One region of the Paenibacillus sp. LT-B23 genome, then DNA from elsewhere that is predicted to be linked to it. Evidence: riboswitches for the same ligand, from Rfam matches in the RefSeq annotation. Region 1 holds a riboswitch; each other region holds the start of a gene.

Region 1 (5,845 bases):
CTTCGATATGACGGGAGACGGCCTGAGCCAATTCGTAGCCGTAACGGTCCCTGCGCCCAATTAAAACAAGAACGCACAGTTCCAGCACCCCTTTTTTGAATTGGATGTTCACATTCACGAGCGGTGCTCCCTTCCTGGATGTTATCATTGCTTCATAGGTGTCGTTTGGAGTATCGGGAAGAAATGTGTGCTTGAGCATAAATTAGTTCAGGTACTAATCATAAATCAGTAGTCAGGTATAATTTAACATCATGTACTGATTAATGCAAGGTACTAAAATTTTAAAAAATAAATCTACGGGCTCATTTCAGGAGTTTTCTTTTGCTTTTAGAGTCAATGAGATAGCGAATACTGTTGAAAAAAGTAGTATTATTTAGAAATACGCCGAATTTTGGGGAAATTTGCGTAAAGGAGCCCGCTTTAATTTCATCCATTAGGATGTTAAATTGTAAAATAAAAGGATCCATAGAGTTGAAGATCATTTCTTATGAAAAGGATGGGGCAAAGGATGAATTGGGAACGCTGGTATATGGAGCTGGATCAGGATGATGAGACTTGGGATGTATCGGAGGAAATCGTGCTTCGGGGTGCGATACAACTCCATTTTTGCGGACAGAAGTCGGAGGTGGAGATAGAGTTTATGGTATCCGCCGATTCCGAGGAAGAAGCGCAGGCCATAAGAGAGCCTAAGCAGGATCAAAAAAAGACATGGGAGCAATATATGGCACATGGGTCCGACATTCACCCTCATGTGCTGGAAGCGATACATCATTACTATGCAGGTATAGTAGAAAAGTACCGGAACGCTTATATCTCGTGGGGAGAAAATCCGGATGAATATGCGCCCTGCGTGAAGGATTCGGCACAATTACTGGAACGGCTACAGCTCGTGTCTATACTGGTTCCTGACTCATCAGAAGAGGATGAGCTGTACTTGAATTTTAGCTGTTCATGGGATAGAGAGCATGGCTTGGGTGTACATCTGAAGCAGGGACAACCCGAGCATATTCAAGGAGCTTATACATTATATGATTTGGAATAGAATCCCCTTCCGGCTTGCAGGGATAAAAGGGCCAGGAAGGGGACAGGTATAGAAATTAGCTGGATACAGTCAACGAATCTCTGGCAGCTTGAGCGGCCAGCACCATTTGCCGCAATGCAGCTACAGATTCATCCTTGGTGCGGGTTTTCAGGCCGCAGTCTGGATTGACCCAAAATAAATCGGAAGGCAGTACGCGCAGGGCACGCTGGATCATACTCAGCATTTCCGATACATCGGGAATGCGCGGACTGTGGATATCGTATACGCCCAGACCAATGCCTTTGTCATACACCTGATCCTCAAAGCTGACAATCAGTTCTCCGTGGCTTCGAGAGGTTTCAATAGAAATAACGTCGGCATCCATATCGGAGATGGATTGGATCATATCCTGAAATTCGGAATAGCACATATGCGTATGGATTTGGGTGGCGGGTTCGACAGTGGCAGTGGTCACAAGGAAGGCTTGAACCGCCCACTCCAGATAGGCCCGCTGCTGTTCCTTTTTCAGTGGAAGCCCTTCACGGATCGCCGGTTCATCCACCTGAATCATGCCAATCCCCGCTTGTTCCAGTGCTTCTACCTCAGCCCGCAGAGCCAGTGCTAACTGTAAAGCAACCTGACTGCGAGGAATATCATTCCGTTCGAAGGACCAGTTCAAAATCGTTACCGGACCTGTCAGCATCCCTTTGACTGGCTTGGAGGTCAACGATTGGGCGAAGGCCGTTTCTTCCACGGTCATCGGTTGATCGAACGACACGTCTCCGTATATAATCGGTGGCTTGACACAACGGGAGCCGTAGGACTGCACCCACCCGTTTTGTGTAAAGGCAAAGCCTTTCAGCTTTTCGCCAAAAAACTCAACCATGTCGGTCCGCTCAAATTCCCCGTGTACAAGCACATCAATGCCAATGTCCTCCTGAATATCAATCCATTCCTTGATTTGCTGCTGAATGAATGTCCGGTACTGCTCGGCAGACCATTCCCCTCTGCGATAGTGCAGGCGGGCTTTGCGAACCTCAGCCGTTTGCGGGAAACTGCCAATCGTCGTGGTAGGCAGTGGAGGCAGCTTCAACTTGTCCTGCTGAATCACACGACGCTCAGCGAAGGGAACGCTACGTGACTGCGGCTCTTTCGCCAGTAGAGCCGCCATATCGGCCGCGGTCTGTACTCGTGCCGCCGAGCTGTTGAAGCGAGCTACCGCGTCCGCACTCTGCTCAAGCTTGGCAAGTGCCGAGGGTTTGCGTTTGCCAAGCGCAGCGGTCAAAGCTGCGATTTCTTCCAGCTTTTCATCGGCAAAGGCCAGTGCTTGCACCAGCTCTGGGTCCAGCTTATGCTCTGCTTCCAGACTGACCGGCACATGCAGCAGACTGCATGATGGCTGCACGATGAGCTGGGCGGCGGGTGTCTGTTCTGCCAGTTGTCCAAGTAGCGCAGCCACGGCGTTCAGATCGGAGCGCCATATATTGCGCCCGTCAATAACGCCAGCGGCCAGCGTTTTGCCCGCAGGGAAGCCATGCCGGAGCACATGTTGAAGGTTTTCGCCATCATCATGTACAAAATCCAGACCTAATCCCTGTACCGGGAGCGTGGACAGGTGCTCATAATGATCCAGACTGCCAAAGTAGGTTTGCAGCACGATATTTAAGGATGGAGCAGCCTCGGCCAAGGCTTCATAAGCCTCCTGAATAATGTCCAAATCCTCTGCCGGGAATGAGGTGGTCAGGACAGGCTCATCCACCTGCACCCACTGAACGCCTTCCGCAGCCAGCTCAGACAGGACGCGGGTGTACAGTGGCAGGAAGCTTCGTACAATGGCGGTCAAATCCTTACGATCATAGCCTTTGGACAGGGCAACGAACGAATAAGGACCGATCATGACGGGTTTACCTTCAATGCCTAGTTCCTGTTTCGCTTCACGATAAGCCTGCAAAGGCTTATTCTCGGTGAACACCGGAGTTGCATTCGCCAATTCCGGTACGATGTAGTGGTAATTGGTATTCAGCCATTTGGTCATTTCACTAGCGGTGGCACCCTTTTGTCCACGGGCTATTCCGAAATAGACGGACAAAGGAACAGGCCCATCGGGACTGTAGTTGAACCGTTCCGGCACCAGACCGAACATCACGGATGTATCCAGCATGTGATCGTAATAGGAAAAGTCTCCGACTGGAATTCGATCAATTCCCTTGTCACGCTGCTTGCTCAGATGCTCCAAACGCAATCGTTTCATCTCGATATGCAATTCGCTTTCATCCATGCTGCCGTTCCAGAAGCGTTCCAGCGCTTTCTTCCATTCCCGGTTCCCGCCGATACGCGGATATCCCAGGTTACTGCTGATCAAGCCGGGCAATTCAGGCAATTCGGTAAATGACATGTACTTTTCCTCCCAGGCTGGTGGCCAGTTTATTTTTGCGTACAAAAAAAGACATTCCTCCCCGGGGTTAAAAATGAGTAGGGGAAAGAATGCCTCCGGTTTTTAAAAAATGAAAAATCGGCGACTGCTCTTAACACCTCCCTATCTCCCGTAGGTACTTGCGATGTTGTTGAAATAGGCAGGTCTCCTGACTTACGGATCATGACTTTCAGCGCTCCTTCCCGGTCTGTGGACCAGTGGGTGTATCAACAGCTGAAAATTCCCCGTTTACAGTGGCGGGACCGCGCCGGACTTGCACCAGCTTCCCTTTTAAGCCTGAACTGAATAGAACAGACACCTATCTCCAAGCTATGCGATTATGGTATGACGAATAATTATGCACTCGTATACTTGTTCACCATCATAAGTGAAACTTGCAGGATGCGCAATAGAAACTCCGTTTGAACCTGCAATGAAACGATTAAGTTCATGGAAGCACATTTAGGTTTATTAAAAGCGTTCTGCTCATCAGTACGTTATCCCGTGTTCCCGATCTGAAGCACCTTGAAGCACCGCCCTTGTCAATTACACGCAAAAAAAAGACAAGTCCTCCCATAGGGAAAGGACTCGTCTTAAGGCATAACAACTCATGCGAGTATAACATCGCCTCAGGCTAATGTAACGATAGATCCTGCCAGAATGCTGGCCTTAACATCAACCAGTCGCTGATTGCGGCTGCCTCGGAAGGGAAGGGTCAGATCCTTTTGCTGTTCTACAAAGGGACCGTCCACAATCACATCGCACAGCAGTGCCAATTCCCGCCGGGCCTGATCCGTAAGCAGTTCTTCGTAGACGAAGCCCGTATAGGCCCACACGGTTCGGTCAGGGCAGGCTGCGCGAAAGTCGCGCACAAACTGCGAGCATTCCGCTGCTGAGAAAAAGGGGTCTCCGCCGCAAAGGGTTAACCCGTCCAGCAATGGATTATCGGCGATGTCACGGATAACCTCCTGCTGCCGTTCCGGTGTGAACGGTTCGCCTGAACGGAAGCTCCAAGATGCCGGATTGAAGCAGCCGGGGCAGGCATGGCGGCAACCGCTAATGAACACAACGGTGCGCAGGCCGTGTCCTTCGTTCAGAGATTCCGGAATGTAGCCGCATAAATTCACCGATGCTTCACCCGGTCACGTACCTCGGCTTGTTTTGCGGCGTTGAACCGGACGGTATAATCACCTGTCAGATATCCGGTTACCCGGCGCAAGCGCTGAAAATGCGTATGTTCCTCATCAGCACCGCAATGGGGACAGCTTGTCCCGATAATGCCCTCGTAGCCGCATTCCGGGCAGCGATCTACGGGATGATTAATGGAGAAGTACCCAATGTTTTGATGAAGCGCATATTGTACAATTTTAAGAAACGCCTCCGGGTTATTCCGCGCATTGCCATCCAGCTCAATGTACGAAATCGCGCCAGCGTTGCACAGGTTATGAAATGGGGCTTCGAGGCTGATTTTACGGGCAGCCGGAAGCGTGTAATACACAGGAATGTGAAAAGAATTCGTGTAATATTCACGATCATTCACACCGGGAATGACACCGAAATCCCGCTGATCCAGCAACGTGAATTTACCGGATAGACCCTCGGCAGGCGTAGCGAACAGCGTAATGTTCAGGTTATGCAATTCACTCATCCGATCGCAGTAGACACGCATGGAAGCGATGATTCGCTGCGCCTCGCGGTATACAGCGTCATCCTCCCCGTGGTGTTTGCCGTACAGTGCCTTCATACACTCAGCTAATCCGATAAATCCGATGGAAAGCGTACCGTGCTTGAGTACGCTACCTACCTGTTCATCCGGCTCCAGCTTTTCTCCGCCTTCCCATACCCCTTCGCGCATCATAAAGTCTGAGGCCTTGGCCGGCTGGCTGGTCTGTATATGATAGCGATGGATCAGTCCGTCCACGGCAATACGCATAACCTCTTCCAGTCTGATATCAAAGTCATCCCGGTCAGGTGCCTTGCGCTTGCCTGTGCAAATGCCGTATTCAATGCCAAGACGCACCAGATTAATCGTATTGAATGAGAGATTACCCTTGCCGCTCTGACGGTTTCTGCCGAAACGGTCAGCAATGGTGCGGGTACGGCAGCCCATTGTTGCAATAATGGTATCCGGATCATCTGCACGGTAATAGGGCAGGTTGAAGGTAGCATCCACATTGACAAAATTGGGATACATACGTTTGCTGGAGCATTCTACTGCCCGCAGGAACAAGTCATAGTTGATATCCCCTTCGGCCTGATTGATTCCTTTTTTGCATTGGAAAATATGCTGTGGAAAAATAGGGGTTTCTCCACTGCCCAAGCCACGGATAGTGGCCTCCAGCAATGATTGTGTAACAAGCCGCCCCTCAGCAGAAGTACACATCCCGTAATTCAGTGAGGTGAACGGGATT
Region 2 (5,845 bases), 260 kb from region 1:
TAAATTGCTTTTTTCGCAGGATTGTAGGCTATGGACCAGGTGTGTTTATCTTGGTTTTCATCGTTCATAAATTGCATTTTATGAGTTGATTTATTGTAGAAAATAGTTTTAAGTGTACGCTCTCCTTTTTTTACAGCAGCTAGAACAAGTGGACCTTCTGGAGTCGTTGGCACTATACGATTAATGGCAAACAAATTTCCGGAAAGTTGCTCGGTTTTTTTTGAATTCAAATCGTACGAAAATAACTGATCTCCCTTATCGTCAACATCAGCAGAGTAGTAAATCTTGTGATCAGGTAATGACACTACAGAAAGTGGATATTGAGAGGTATAAGGAACATCGGCCAGCTTGGTCATTTTTTTGCTGCTCAAATCATACGTCATAACCCGCATAACCATACCTTTATCTGTATTTTTCCCATTCACATATTCAGTATAGGTCATAGATAGATATTGGCCTTGTCCGACCGGAGCTGTTTTTTCACCTGATTGAACTTGTTTGGATGGGACGGATTCTACTGATGGAGCAGAAGTTGGAGAGCAGGCAGACAATAGAGCTGGAACAAGTAAGAAAAATATAAGTAAGCGAAAGTCGCTTGTTTTCAAAGGGATACATCCTTTCTGAAATGAGGGATTTACTAATTGAATATTGGTAATTTAAATAGGGAAAAGGACAGGGCGTAGGCCCTATCCTTTCTTCAATATAAAGATATTAGAATGCATAAAAATATCTCCCAGAAAATGAGAGAGACGAACTCCATGTCAAGCCTAAATCTTGCACGCCAGTTTTCCAAATATCAATAACAGCATCTGGCAGACTCCCATTGTCGGCCTTAGTGAAGTCATGAACATTATTATTGTCAATATTTCTTACAGAGATCTTTGTTCCAAACTCGGGATTATCAATAGCTCCTTTTGTTGCACAGTCGCCTCTTTTTAGTGAATTGGAGTTTTCGCCAGTAGAGTCCGTAAAGTTTGTCCCTCTTCCTGTGCCTTGGACTTGCCGCTCGATGTTCCGGTAATGACGATTTCATTATTATGTGCCCCGTATGTATAAGATCCTGGTGCTTTGCGTGTTCCGCGTGGTAATGCCTGAAGTGAAACATTATTAGTAGTAATCGCATTTTCCTTTTGATCAGGCAAGATAATATCTTTGATATAACCTTCACCATCATAAATTACTTTTAAACCAGGCTGAGGGTCAGGGTTATCAATATGATATACCGGCAGTGATTTGGCTTCTTCTTTGATTTCCTTAATCATTGCTTCTTCTTTTTCTAGCTCAATTTGTTGTTCAGCAGTGAGTGGGGCAATAGCAGCTAGAGATTTTTGTGGTTCAGGAACAGGAGTTCCTTTTTCTACTACAACCATGTTATTGTTCTCATCATATTGGATGATTGTACCCGCTAACATTTGGTCAGGGATTTTTTCTCCTTTCTCAGCATGGGAGATTGCTGGACTAACGATTCCCCACGAGATGAATAACGTTGTAGCCAGAATTGCTTGAGGAAGAAACTTTACCTTCATAACAAATCGCCTCCTTGAAATATTTGTAAATCCATAGATAGCATAAGTGAGCTTACAAAATATGTCAACCTTTTAATGGTATATATGAATATATTTATCTATATTTTGTGTCTGCAAGAGTCCATTAGTCGGATATGTACGACATTTATTGACAGCCTTATGACGGTGGAATTGATAGTTTAGCAAGGGCCAAGAAGCTGAAGGTTTTCCTCAAATGAATATCAGGGGCTTGATAATCTACTAGAAGGGAATTGTTAGAGCTGTAGGAAGGGGTGTATAAAAAATTTCAGAACAAGCAAAAACCCACCGCGTAATTAGGTTAGACGCCTAACGGTGGGTTTCGTTTGCATTAACGTTTAGTTATGCAACGCGCCGTGGTGGTGATCCACAGCCTTTCAATTCCTAAGAGTCTTTGCCGTTGGTAGTGGCGAAAGCTCTTTAAGTATACAGACACGATGGGTATCTCTATACCTAATTTTAGCACGTGAATGGTGTGTACGCAAAGCAAAGCCACAACCTTGATCCCTGCTGTATCATTAAAATTTAAAATATTATGCGACATTTGTTGACAAGCCTGTAACAACAAAATAAGATAGTCCTAAATCGTAATGAAAAAGAATAAAGGAAGAAAACAGGTGTGAGCCGGACTTTCTATCTACAGGGTTTCGTTGAGATCATGTAGATGGCTGTTGTGCGTCCTCACTTAAAAGGGAAGTTCGGTAGATTCCGACACGGACCCGCCACTGTATACAGGCATCAGCAGGGAATTGCTGTAGCTTTCGGAATAGCCACTGGAACTGTGAAGAACCGGGAAGGCCTGAAAGATACGCCTGAAGTCAGGAGACCTGCCTGTTTTAACATCACTGTCAGACCCACGGGATGCTGGGGAGGTGGTTGGGCGTGCTGCTTACGGAATGTCTGAAACCGATCCGATCCCTTCTATGATTAGAGGTGCTTTGAGGTGAGCTTTGGCATTTTATAATGAAAGCATTTCTGACTGCTGATCAGGCGGTCCGGGATGCTTTTTTTTGCGTTAGGTATTTGTGAATGACAAGATAGAGGGGGATAAATAAGATGATAAGCAATTGTAAAAAGCGTTCATGGTCCATATGTACAGGGGTGATGCTGCTACTGGCAGTTATGGCTCTTGCGGGATGCTCCACAACTAATAAGACGGCGGACAGCTCCGACAAGGGCGAAAACACATCCGCACAACAGTCCACAACGGACAAAAAGCTGGTGATGGCGTATACGTGGAAGCCGTCAGGCGTTGACCCGCACGGAGACAATAGCTGGGATGTCATGCGGTCCGGCGCAGGTGAGACACTTGTCCGTTTGAATGAAAAGCTGGAGCCAGTGGCTTGGCTGGCAAAGGAATGGAAGCAGGACAGTCCCACAGTCTGGACATTCAGCTTGCAGGATAAGGTCACTTTTCATGATGGAAAGAGTATGGACGCGGAAAGTGTAAAAGCTTCCCTGCTGCGCTCCATTGAGAAAAGCCATCTGGCGAAGGATTTACTAGACGTAAAGTCAATTGACGTAACTGGGCCGCTGGCGTTGAAAATCACGACAAACCAGCCCAATTCAGCGCTGGTGTCCAATCTGGCTGATCCGTCGACGATTGTGTTGGATGTAGCGTCCATGAAAGATGAGCAGAGCTACCCTGCGATGACAGGTGCTTTTAAAATTAAAGCGTTCAACAAGGATCAGTCCTTGGTCGTAGAGCGTTATGACGAATATTGGGGCGAGAAGGCACGGCTGGCAGCAGCAACGATGAAGTTCATTACGGACGGCAATTCACGCCTGCTGGCGCTGCAATCCGGCGAAGTAGATGTAGCGACCGATATTCCGGTGGATAACGCAGAGGTATTGAAAAAGAACGATAAGCTGCAAGTGCTGTCGGCTCCCTCTTTGCGCACGCATATGATCGTGTATAACATGGAGTCGCCTGTGTTCAAGGATGCCGCGAACCGCAAAGTAGTGGACAGCCTGATACCACGTGCATCCATTGTGAGTGCGATCATGAGAGGCTATGGTACGGAGGCAAGCAGCCCATTTCCAAGCATTCTCCCCTTCGGCAAGGTGGAACGTAAAGCGCTGGACGGAACGCCCGAGCAGCTATTGACGAAGGATGGCTGGAAGAAGGATGCCCAAGGCACATGGACCAAGCAAGGCAAGCCGTTCGAAGTTACATTGCTGACCTTTCCTCAGCGTCCAGAGCTTTCGGTGATGGCTGAGGTGATTCAGAGCCAGCTGTTAAAAGAGGGCATCCAGGTGAAGATCCGCAAGGTGGAAAATATCGACGAGGCACTGACCAAAAACGATTGGGATTTTGCCATGTACAGCGTGCTGACTGCCCATACGGGGGAGCCGCAATATTTTATGGACATGTTTTATTCCTCTAAAAGCGAAGCCAATGTAAGCCGTTATAGTTCCAAACCGCTGGAGAACCTTCTTGGCAGCTTGAAGCTGGCGAAGGATACAGCGCAACGTAATGCTGTGACACTGCAAGCGCTGGATATCATTAATACGGATTTGCCGCAGTCGTTCATTGTTCATCCGGACAATGTATTTGGGGCGAAAAAAGGGGTAAAGGGCTTCACGCCGCATCCGATTGAGTATTACTACATTACGGTGCAATCCGATATTGCGGAATAACGGGCTACATACCCTATGATTCGTTTTATTCTGGAACGCGTGGCGCAACTGGTCATCATTGTGTTTGTTGTATCCACGCTGACGTTTGTGCTGATGAGGCTGGCTCCCGGCGACCCTGCTACCATTCTGCTCACCGCGCATAATGTGCCTGCCTCTGAGGAGGCGTTGACGGCGCTGCGTAAGGAGCTGGGCTTGAGCGAGCCGCTCCATATTCAGTATGTGAACTGGCTGCGGGATGTGTTCACAGGGCATTGGGGCACCTCCTATGTATCCAAGGAGTCGGTGCTAACCGAGCTGTGGAACAGACTGCCCGCTACCGTGGAGCTGGCCTCGGCGGGCTTTGCCGTCATGACGTTGCTGACTCTTGGAATGGGACTGGCCGCCTCGGTAAAATCCAGCGGTTGGCTCGATCGTCTGGGAAGGCTGTTTGCACTGCTCGGATCGTCCATTCCCTCTTTTTGGCTTGGCTTTCTGCTGATTTACCTGTTTTCCGTTCGTTTGGGCTGGCTCCCGTCCATGGGTCGTGAGGATTGGACTCATTTGGTACTGCCAGCGCTGACCCTTGGGGCAGGTTTGGGGGCTGTGCAAGCCCGTGTGCTGCGTGCCCAAATGCTGGAGCTGGGTGACCGGAATTTTGTGAAGGCGGCGAAGGCCCGAGGCTTTTCCCGCAAGCATATTCTGTTTTTTGAGATATTCAGGCATGCGATTTTGCCGATCATCACGCTGTTAGGCACGAATCTGTCATTTATGCTGGCGGGCAATGTCATCGTAGAGACGATTTTTTCATGGCCGGGTTTGGGCAAGTATTTTATAGATGCGATTACGCAGCGGGATTATCCAGTGATACAGGGGTATGTTATTTTTGCTGCATTTTTAATCGTAGGTGTTCAGTGTTTGGTAGATGTGGTCCAGGCGGCTGTAGATCCAAGGTTGCGTTTGCGTTAGGGGAGGAAGTTGAAAATGAAAAACATGCGGCTGTCCTTCAAAGGGAGCATACTGACAGGAGGAGTGCTGCTGGGCCTGATTGTGCTGCTCGGGGTACTGGCTCCATGGGTTGCTCCTCATGATCCTCTTGATGTGGACCTTCTGAACCGTTTGGCACCACCTAGTCGGAAATATCCATTTGGTACGGATCATCTGGGTCGGGATGTACTGTCACGGCTGATTTACGGCATTCGGACAAGCGTACTGATTGCCTGTGCGATTACAGCAGCCACACTCTGCATCAGTTTGCCGATAGGCTTGCTCATTGGCTATGTGCGCGGGCGTGTGGATCAGCTAGTCATGCGGGTCATTGACGGCGTGCTGGCTTTTCCCGATATCATTTTGACGGTGGCGATTGTGGGTATCTTGGGTCCGGGCTTTGTAAACATGACCTTAGCGATTATTGCGGTACGGTGGGCGGGATATGTTCGGTATATTCGCACCCTTGTTCAAAAAGCCTGTCAGGAGGACTATGTCCGATATGCCCGTTTATCCGGTAATTCACATGTACGCGTGCTGAGACGTTATGTATTGCCGCAGGTGCTGCCACAGCTGCTTGTGTATGCAGTCTGGGACATCGGGCGAGTGGTGCTTATGGTTGCCGGACTTTCCTTTCTTGGGCTGGGTGTACAGCCGCCTAAGCCGGAGTGGGGCGTGATGCTGCATGATGCGACGTC
Region 3 (5,845 bases), on a different contig from region 1:
AGCTCTCCGGTTACGAATAATCGTGTGCCGCCTTTGACTGCTTCCGCCACGGCTTCAGCTCCAGCCAAAATCGCTTGCTCGGCTTCCGTACGCAGCATCGCCGGCCCCTTCGCCATGTTTGCGGTACCCATACGCACCTTACGGTTCACCAGATCCGCATGAGCGACATCTGCGTTCACACCCACGTCTACCACTTTGACATCTGCTCCTGCATGACGTGCCAGCACGTTAATTGCCGCGCCACCGGACAGCATGTTATACAGCATTTGCTGTGTAACCTCAGCCGGGAAGGCGCTGACCCCCTCTTCACACACACCATGATCCGCTGCCATGACCATAACCGTTTTGCGGTTAAACTCAGGCTTGTCCACCCCCGTAATGCCTGCCAACTGTATAGCCAGACTTTCCAGCTTTCCAAGACTCCCCGGTGGCTTCGTTAATTGGTCCAAATGCTCCGAGGCCGCCAAGGCTGCCGCCCCGTCCTGCTGTGCAATGCTGGCGATCAACTGCTGTAATTTTTCGTTCATGCCCTTCACTCCCTGCTCCCTATATGTGTTTAGCGATCTCATCATAAATTCTGTTTCTTCAATGACTTTACTCAAATTACTCCAGTCGTTCGCCCCGACCAGTTGCATCCCGTGCACTTCTCCGCAGTAAAAGCTGCGGCACACCACTATCCGGATGAGGTAACATTACAGGCTCAACACCATACACAAAGCGAATTCGTTCCTCCGTTAACAGCTCTGATGAAGCTCCTAACCCCTCAACCATTCCGTCCTTGAGCACAAGCAAGTCATCACAAAACTGGGCAGTCAAATTGAGATCATGCAGGACAGAGATAATCGTCACGCCCGTTTCCCGCCGCCATTCCGCCAGCAGCTCCATAAATTCAAGCTGATAGCGCAGATCCAGATAGGTTGTAGGCTCATCCAGCAGCAAAATCTGTGGCTCCTGCACCATCACCTTCGCCAAAGCCACGCGCTGCCGCTGTCCCCCGCTCAAACGGTCTAACGACCTGTCCGCCAAGTCGGTAAGATCCAGCCTCTCCAGCACACGATCCGTAATGATTCCCGGGTCCATCCCTTTTTCCTTATCCACCTTTTCTCTACCAAACCAGTCCTGATGGGGAAAGCGTCCCATTTCCACAACTTCCCTTACCGTGTAACCCACCGGGGGGAGCCCCTCCTGCTGGAGCACAGCTACAAGACGGGAAAGCTCTTTTCTGCCATAGCTACTGACCTTTTTACCATATACAAGAACGTTTCCCGAAGTCGCGTGATCCACACCGGAAAGCAGATGCAGCAACGTCGACTTTCCACTCCCGTTCGGGCCGATAATGCCCCACCAATCTCCTTCGTCTACGCTCCAGCTTATATTTTTTAACGCATGGAATTCCCCAAAATCACGAGTCAGACTGGCAATCTCCAACGCCCGGACTCGCGATGCCTGTGGTCCATTTGCTTCCTTCACAGCAATCCCCCCCTGCGCAGCTTCTTGTTCCGGTACAGGAGATATGCGAAGAACGGTGCACCGACAAAGGCGGTCATAACACCAAGTGGAATTTCGGTCGGAGCCAGTAGCGTACGTGCCGCAGTATCGGCCCAAGCCATAAAAATAGCCCCGCCCAGCGCGGATAACGGAACAATCATCCGATAGTCGGGACCCGTCACCAAACGGATGATATGCGGTACAACAAGTCCCACAAAGCCAATCACTCCGCATACCGAGACAGCCGCGGCTGTCAGCAGCGTGGATATGATCAGAACAGATAACTTCGTTGCATCTACATTAACCCCCATATGAGCCGCCTGACGTTCACCCAAGGCCAGAATGTTCAGCACTCGTGCCCGGTTCCACAGAAACACCAGCCCAATGACCACATAAGGCAAAAGGATGCCTGTATACGACCAGCCGCGCAGACTGAGGCTTCCCATTGTCCAGTACAATATTTCATTGACCGTCTCCCTGGACATGGCTGTCAGAAAGGAAACGACGGCTCCCAAAAAAGATTGCATCACCACGCCCGATAAAATAAGGCTTTGCGTCGGAATTTTGCCGCCTTCCCTCGCCAGTGTCAGCACCATCCACAACGTCAGCATTCCGGTCGTAAACGCCACCAGCGGCAGTGTCCATACGCCTACAAACGAAAATTGAAGCCCCCAATAAATCAGCACTGCTGCCCCTACCGAAGCACCCGAGGATACCCCCAGCGTGTAAGGATCAGCCAGCGGATTGCGCAGCACACCCTGAAATCCGGCTCCCGCCAGCGCAAGCGCTGCGCCTACCAGCATACCCAGTAACACACGCGGCAGTCTGACCTTCAAAATAATCTGCTCTGTGGATGTATTCCAATCCGGTGTAATCGTCTCACCTAACCACGGCAGATGGTTGACCAGAATACCCGCGATTTGGCTGACGGGAAGCTTGGCCGAGCCGATGCCAAGACAAAGCAGCAGCGTCAGCAGCAATAAAGCAAGACCTGCCCCTCCAAAGCCAATCAGTCTACGATTCATTTGAAAATTTCAGGATACACGCCCTTGGCCACTTCCTTGAGACCTTCCGTTACGCGCGGACCCGGACGACTGATCAGATTATCATCCACGGCAAACACCCGGTTGAGACGAACAGCCGATATTTGATCCCATCCACTGCGGGCTTTGATGATATCGCCGAGCGTTTGGCCTGTTTTGTCGTCCTTGACATTTTTGCTGTATAAAATGACGTCCGGATTGGCCGCAATAATATTTTCCTCACTGATCTGGTACCAGCCCTTTTGGGTTGCAGCGACATTTTCCCCGCCCGCCAAAGAAATCAGCTCGTCCATAAACTCGCCCTTGCCGACTGTCCAACCGGGTGAAAATTCGACGTATACTCTCAGCTTCTGCCCTTTACCGATATTTTTAACACCGTTTTTTACTTCCGCTACATCTGCTCTCATCTTGTCGGTTACCGCTCTCGCTTCTTTCTGATGGTCGGTGATTTTCCCATATAGTTCAATATTAGCCATGACATCTTCAAGCGTTTTCGGCTCGGTTTTAAAAATCATGATTCCCAGGTCACGCAGCTTGGTCGTCGCCTGCTCACTGAGCGATATTCCTGCAAAAACGACTTCGGGATTCGCGGCGATGATCGCCTCTTCATTCGGCTTCATAATACCGCCCACTTTGGGCTTCTTCGTAGCCGCTTCCGGGTAATCGGAATAGTCGGATACGCCGACAATTTCCTTATCCAGTCCAATGGCGAACAGCGCCTCGGTTTCAGCCGGGGAGACGGAAACGATTTTGTCCGGCGCTTTTTTGAACGTAAAGTCCTGCCCGGTCGCATCCTTAATGGTCAACGGGTAGACCGTTTTGCCCGGAGGCTCCTGGGCGGCTGCTGTCTGTCCCGGTTGCTGTGAGACTAGATCCCCTTTATTTTCAGCGTTCTTTCCGTTAGCTCCACATGCACTCAGCACAACCGCCAAGACCAGAGTCAATAAGCCTGTTGTCCAGACCTTTATTTTATTCCCTGCCATGATTTACACCCCTCCATATAAATTCTTTAAGAGCGTCACTTGAACATCATCCGATATCTGCTAAATCCAGCCTTTTTTTCCTTTCAAAAAACCCCTGCATCCTCAGATAAGGATACAGGGGTCACGTTAGCGCAGCTCATATGCAGGCGGCAGTTTCTTCCGCATGGACAGTCACTGCGAACACGTCATCCTTTCCTCGAAGGACTATGGTGACAGGCGGACGGGCAGGTATCCTGACTTACAGAAACATGCGACAGCCTGTTGCTCCTTCATGTGCTTTGGGCACATATAGCTGGGCTGGCTGGCATTTTTCCATTTACAGTGGCGGGACCGCGCCGGATTCACACCGGCTTCCCTTTTAACAGCGCACCGGAAAGAACCCGAGGGTTTCATCCCGCTGCGCCGACCTCGTCTGCTGGATATTTGATGTAGTGTTGGTCAAGCCGTTCTTTTACTTGATGATTATAGGTTAAAAAAGACTGGCTTACAACCCAAATTGCCTGTTCACCTGCCCCTATCTGACCTAAAAAGAAAGCACCTCTCCTATCCACTGGTGTCGCTCTCCCAGCCTCAACCGAATCGTAATTGCCGCTCCCGGCTTCGGATTCAGACTCCAAAAGTCATGATCCGGTACCAGCATACAAGCCAACTGACGAATCACTCCACCATGCGTGACGACCAGAACAGAAGGTGGAACACCAGACATGCCTGTTTTCTGAACATCCATCATTTTACGCCACTCATACAAAGAGTCTAGGAATTCATCGAGGCGGTTCACAAAGTCTGTCCAAGGCTCTCCCCCCGGCGGCGTAATTCGCTGCGGCTCATCAATCCACGCTCGATACAACGCCACATCCTTGAGCATGTCATACGTTTTTCCATCCCATTCCCCAAAATGAAGCTCTCTCAGACGTGGTTCCATGATGGCAGACCTAACGGAACTATTAGAAAGGAAACGTTCAGACTCCCATTTGGATGTCAGTTCCAACCGTGATTCCGGTTTCAATTCAAAGTGGGCTCCCTCTCCAAGCTCTGGTCCCAGTTCCGATTCCGGCAAAATGATCTGCAAGGTCTGACGACAACGTATCAAGTCACTGCAATAGATTCGGGCAAAGGAATGCCTCTGTAATTTTTCCCGCAAAGGCTCTAATTCTTGCTCTGCTCCCGGTAGCAATCCCAAATCGGAGTGCCCCAGGTATCGACGTTCCCTGTTCCATAAGGTAGTGCCGTGACGCACCAGCACAAGTTCCAAGTCCCACTGCTGATGTTCTGTAAAATAATGCTTCAAGGTCATATCGCTTCCTGCTCTATTGGCAGCGTTCGGTGTGTCACGCTTCACTGTATCCACCCCAGTGCATAGCATCCGGCGGACACGAACAGACACAATCCCGCAAACATGCTGGACACGGCAAACATCAGCCGGATCGTATGCCGGATATCATCCGGCTCCATCGGTCGCACCAGCTCTCCCATATATGCGCGAAAGGAGCGCACGCCATGATATACATTATAACCTCCGAGGCGAATCCCCAGTGCACCTGCAACTGCTGATTCCGGAAAGCCGCTGTTTGGACTGGGATGCAGCCGCGCATCTCGCCTTACCGTACGCCAGCTACGTCCAGCATCATGCCGATAAACCCACGCCGCTACTACCAGCATCCCCGCTGTCAGGCGTGCCGGAATGAAATTAGCGACATCATCCAGACGTGCCGAGGCCCAGCCCAATTGCAGATACTTTTCATTTTTGTAGCCAACCATGGAATCGAGGGTATTCACGGCACGATAAGCCAACGCTAATGGTGCTCCCCCGATCAGGGCATAAAAAAGCGGGGAAATAATCGCGTCCACGATGTTTTCAGCCACCGTTTCGACGGTACCGCGCGCAATCTCAGGCTCATCGAGCTGCTGCGTATCCCGCCCGACGATCATTCCCAGTTCCCGGCGTGCCGCAGGCAGATCACCCGCCTTTAATTCGCGATACACTGCCATTCCGGCGTCCTTTAGTCCTTTGGAAGCAATTGTGGTTGCGATCAGCACAATTTCCGCTCCGACAGACAGCCACGGATGAATCCAGGCAAGCAAGCGCAGTAACGTCCAGCCAAACGCGAAGGAGCCGCCCACCACAATTAGTGGCAGCAGCAAGCCAGCGCGTTTCAAACCACGGTCACTGTGAACCCGGTGGCGAATCGCCTTTTCCAAGGCAGAAATGGCATGTCCCATGCCGATGACCGGATGTGGCAACCACCTCGGATCGCCGATCAGCCTGTCCAGAAGATATGCAGCCATCATGATCAAGCTAACTGTCACGCCGCCGTTCCTCCTCCAGCACTT

The links. A riboswitch is a leader RNA that binds a small molecule or an ion and turns the genes downstream of it on or off. The one in region 1 is predicted to bind cobalamin.
Region 2: it holds a riboswitch for cobalamin, as region 1 does, so the genes downstream of both, ACWXW9_RS04225 (ABC transporter substrate-binding protein) here and metE (5-methyltetrahydropteroyltriglutamate--homocysteine S-methyltransferase) in region 1, are expected to answer to the same signal.
Region 3: it holds a riboswitch for cobalamin, as region 1 does, so the genes downstream of both, ACWXW9_RS11790 (ABC transporter substrate-binding protein) here and metE (5-methyltetrahydropteroyltriglutamate--homocysteine S-methyltransferase) in region 1, are expected to answer to the same signal.

The regions. Positions count from the first base shown of each region.
Region 1 is NZ_JBSQBM010000002.1:91,069-96,913, reverse strand. It holds gene ACWXW9_RS03120 (PadR family transcriptional regulator) at 1-118, opposite strand, end outside; gene ACWXW9_RS03115 (DUF6985 domain-containing protein) at 509-1,042, shown strand; gene metE (5-methyltetrahydropteroyltriglutamate--homocysteine S-methyltransferase) at 1,098-3,416, opposite strand; cobalamin riboswitch at 3,577-3,772, opposite strand; gene nrdG (anaerobic ribonucleoside-triphosphate reductase activating protein) at 4,064-4,561, opposite strand; gene ACWXW9_RS03100 (anaerobic ribonucleoside triphosphate reductase) at 4,558-5,845, opposite strand, start outside.
Region 2 is NZ_JBSQBM010000002.1:347,701-353,545, reverse strand. It holds gene ACWXW9_RS04235 (hypothetical protein) at 1-605, opposite strand, end outside; gene ACWXW9_RS04230 (hypothetical protein) at 936-1,526, opposite strand; cobalamin riboswitch at 2,193-2,393, shown strand; gene ACWXW9_RS04225 (ABC transporter substrate-binding protein) at 2,601-4,184, shown strand; gene nikB (nickel ABC transporter permease) at 4,200-5,129, shown strand; gene nikC (nickel transporter permease) at 5,145-5,845, shown strand, end outside.
Region 3 is NZ_JBSQBM010000008.1:83,444-89,288, forward strand. It holds gene cobT (nicotinate-nucleotide--dimethylbenzimidazole phosphoribosyltransferase) at 1-527, opposite strand, end outside; gene ACWXW9_RS11780 (ABC transporter ATP-binding protein) at 604-1,470, opposite strand; gene ACWXW9_RS11785 (FecCD family ABC transporter permease) at 1,467-2,513, opposite strand; gene ACWXW9_RS11790 (ABC transporter substrate-binding protein) at 2,510-3,514, opposite strand; cobalamin riboswitch at 3,721-3,913, opposite strand; gene ACWXW9_RS11795 (histidine phosphatase family protein) at 4,038-4,808, opposite strand; gene cbiB (adenosylcobinamide-phosphate synthase CbiB) at 4,850-5,821, opposite strand; gene cobD (threonine-phosphate decarboxylase CobD) at 5,811-5,845, opposite strand, start outside.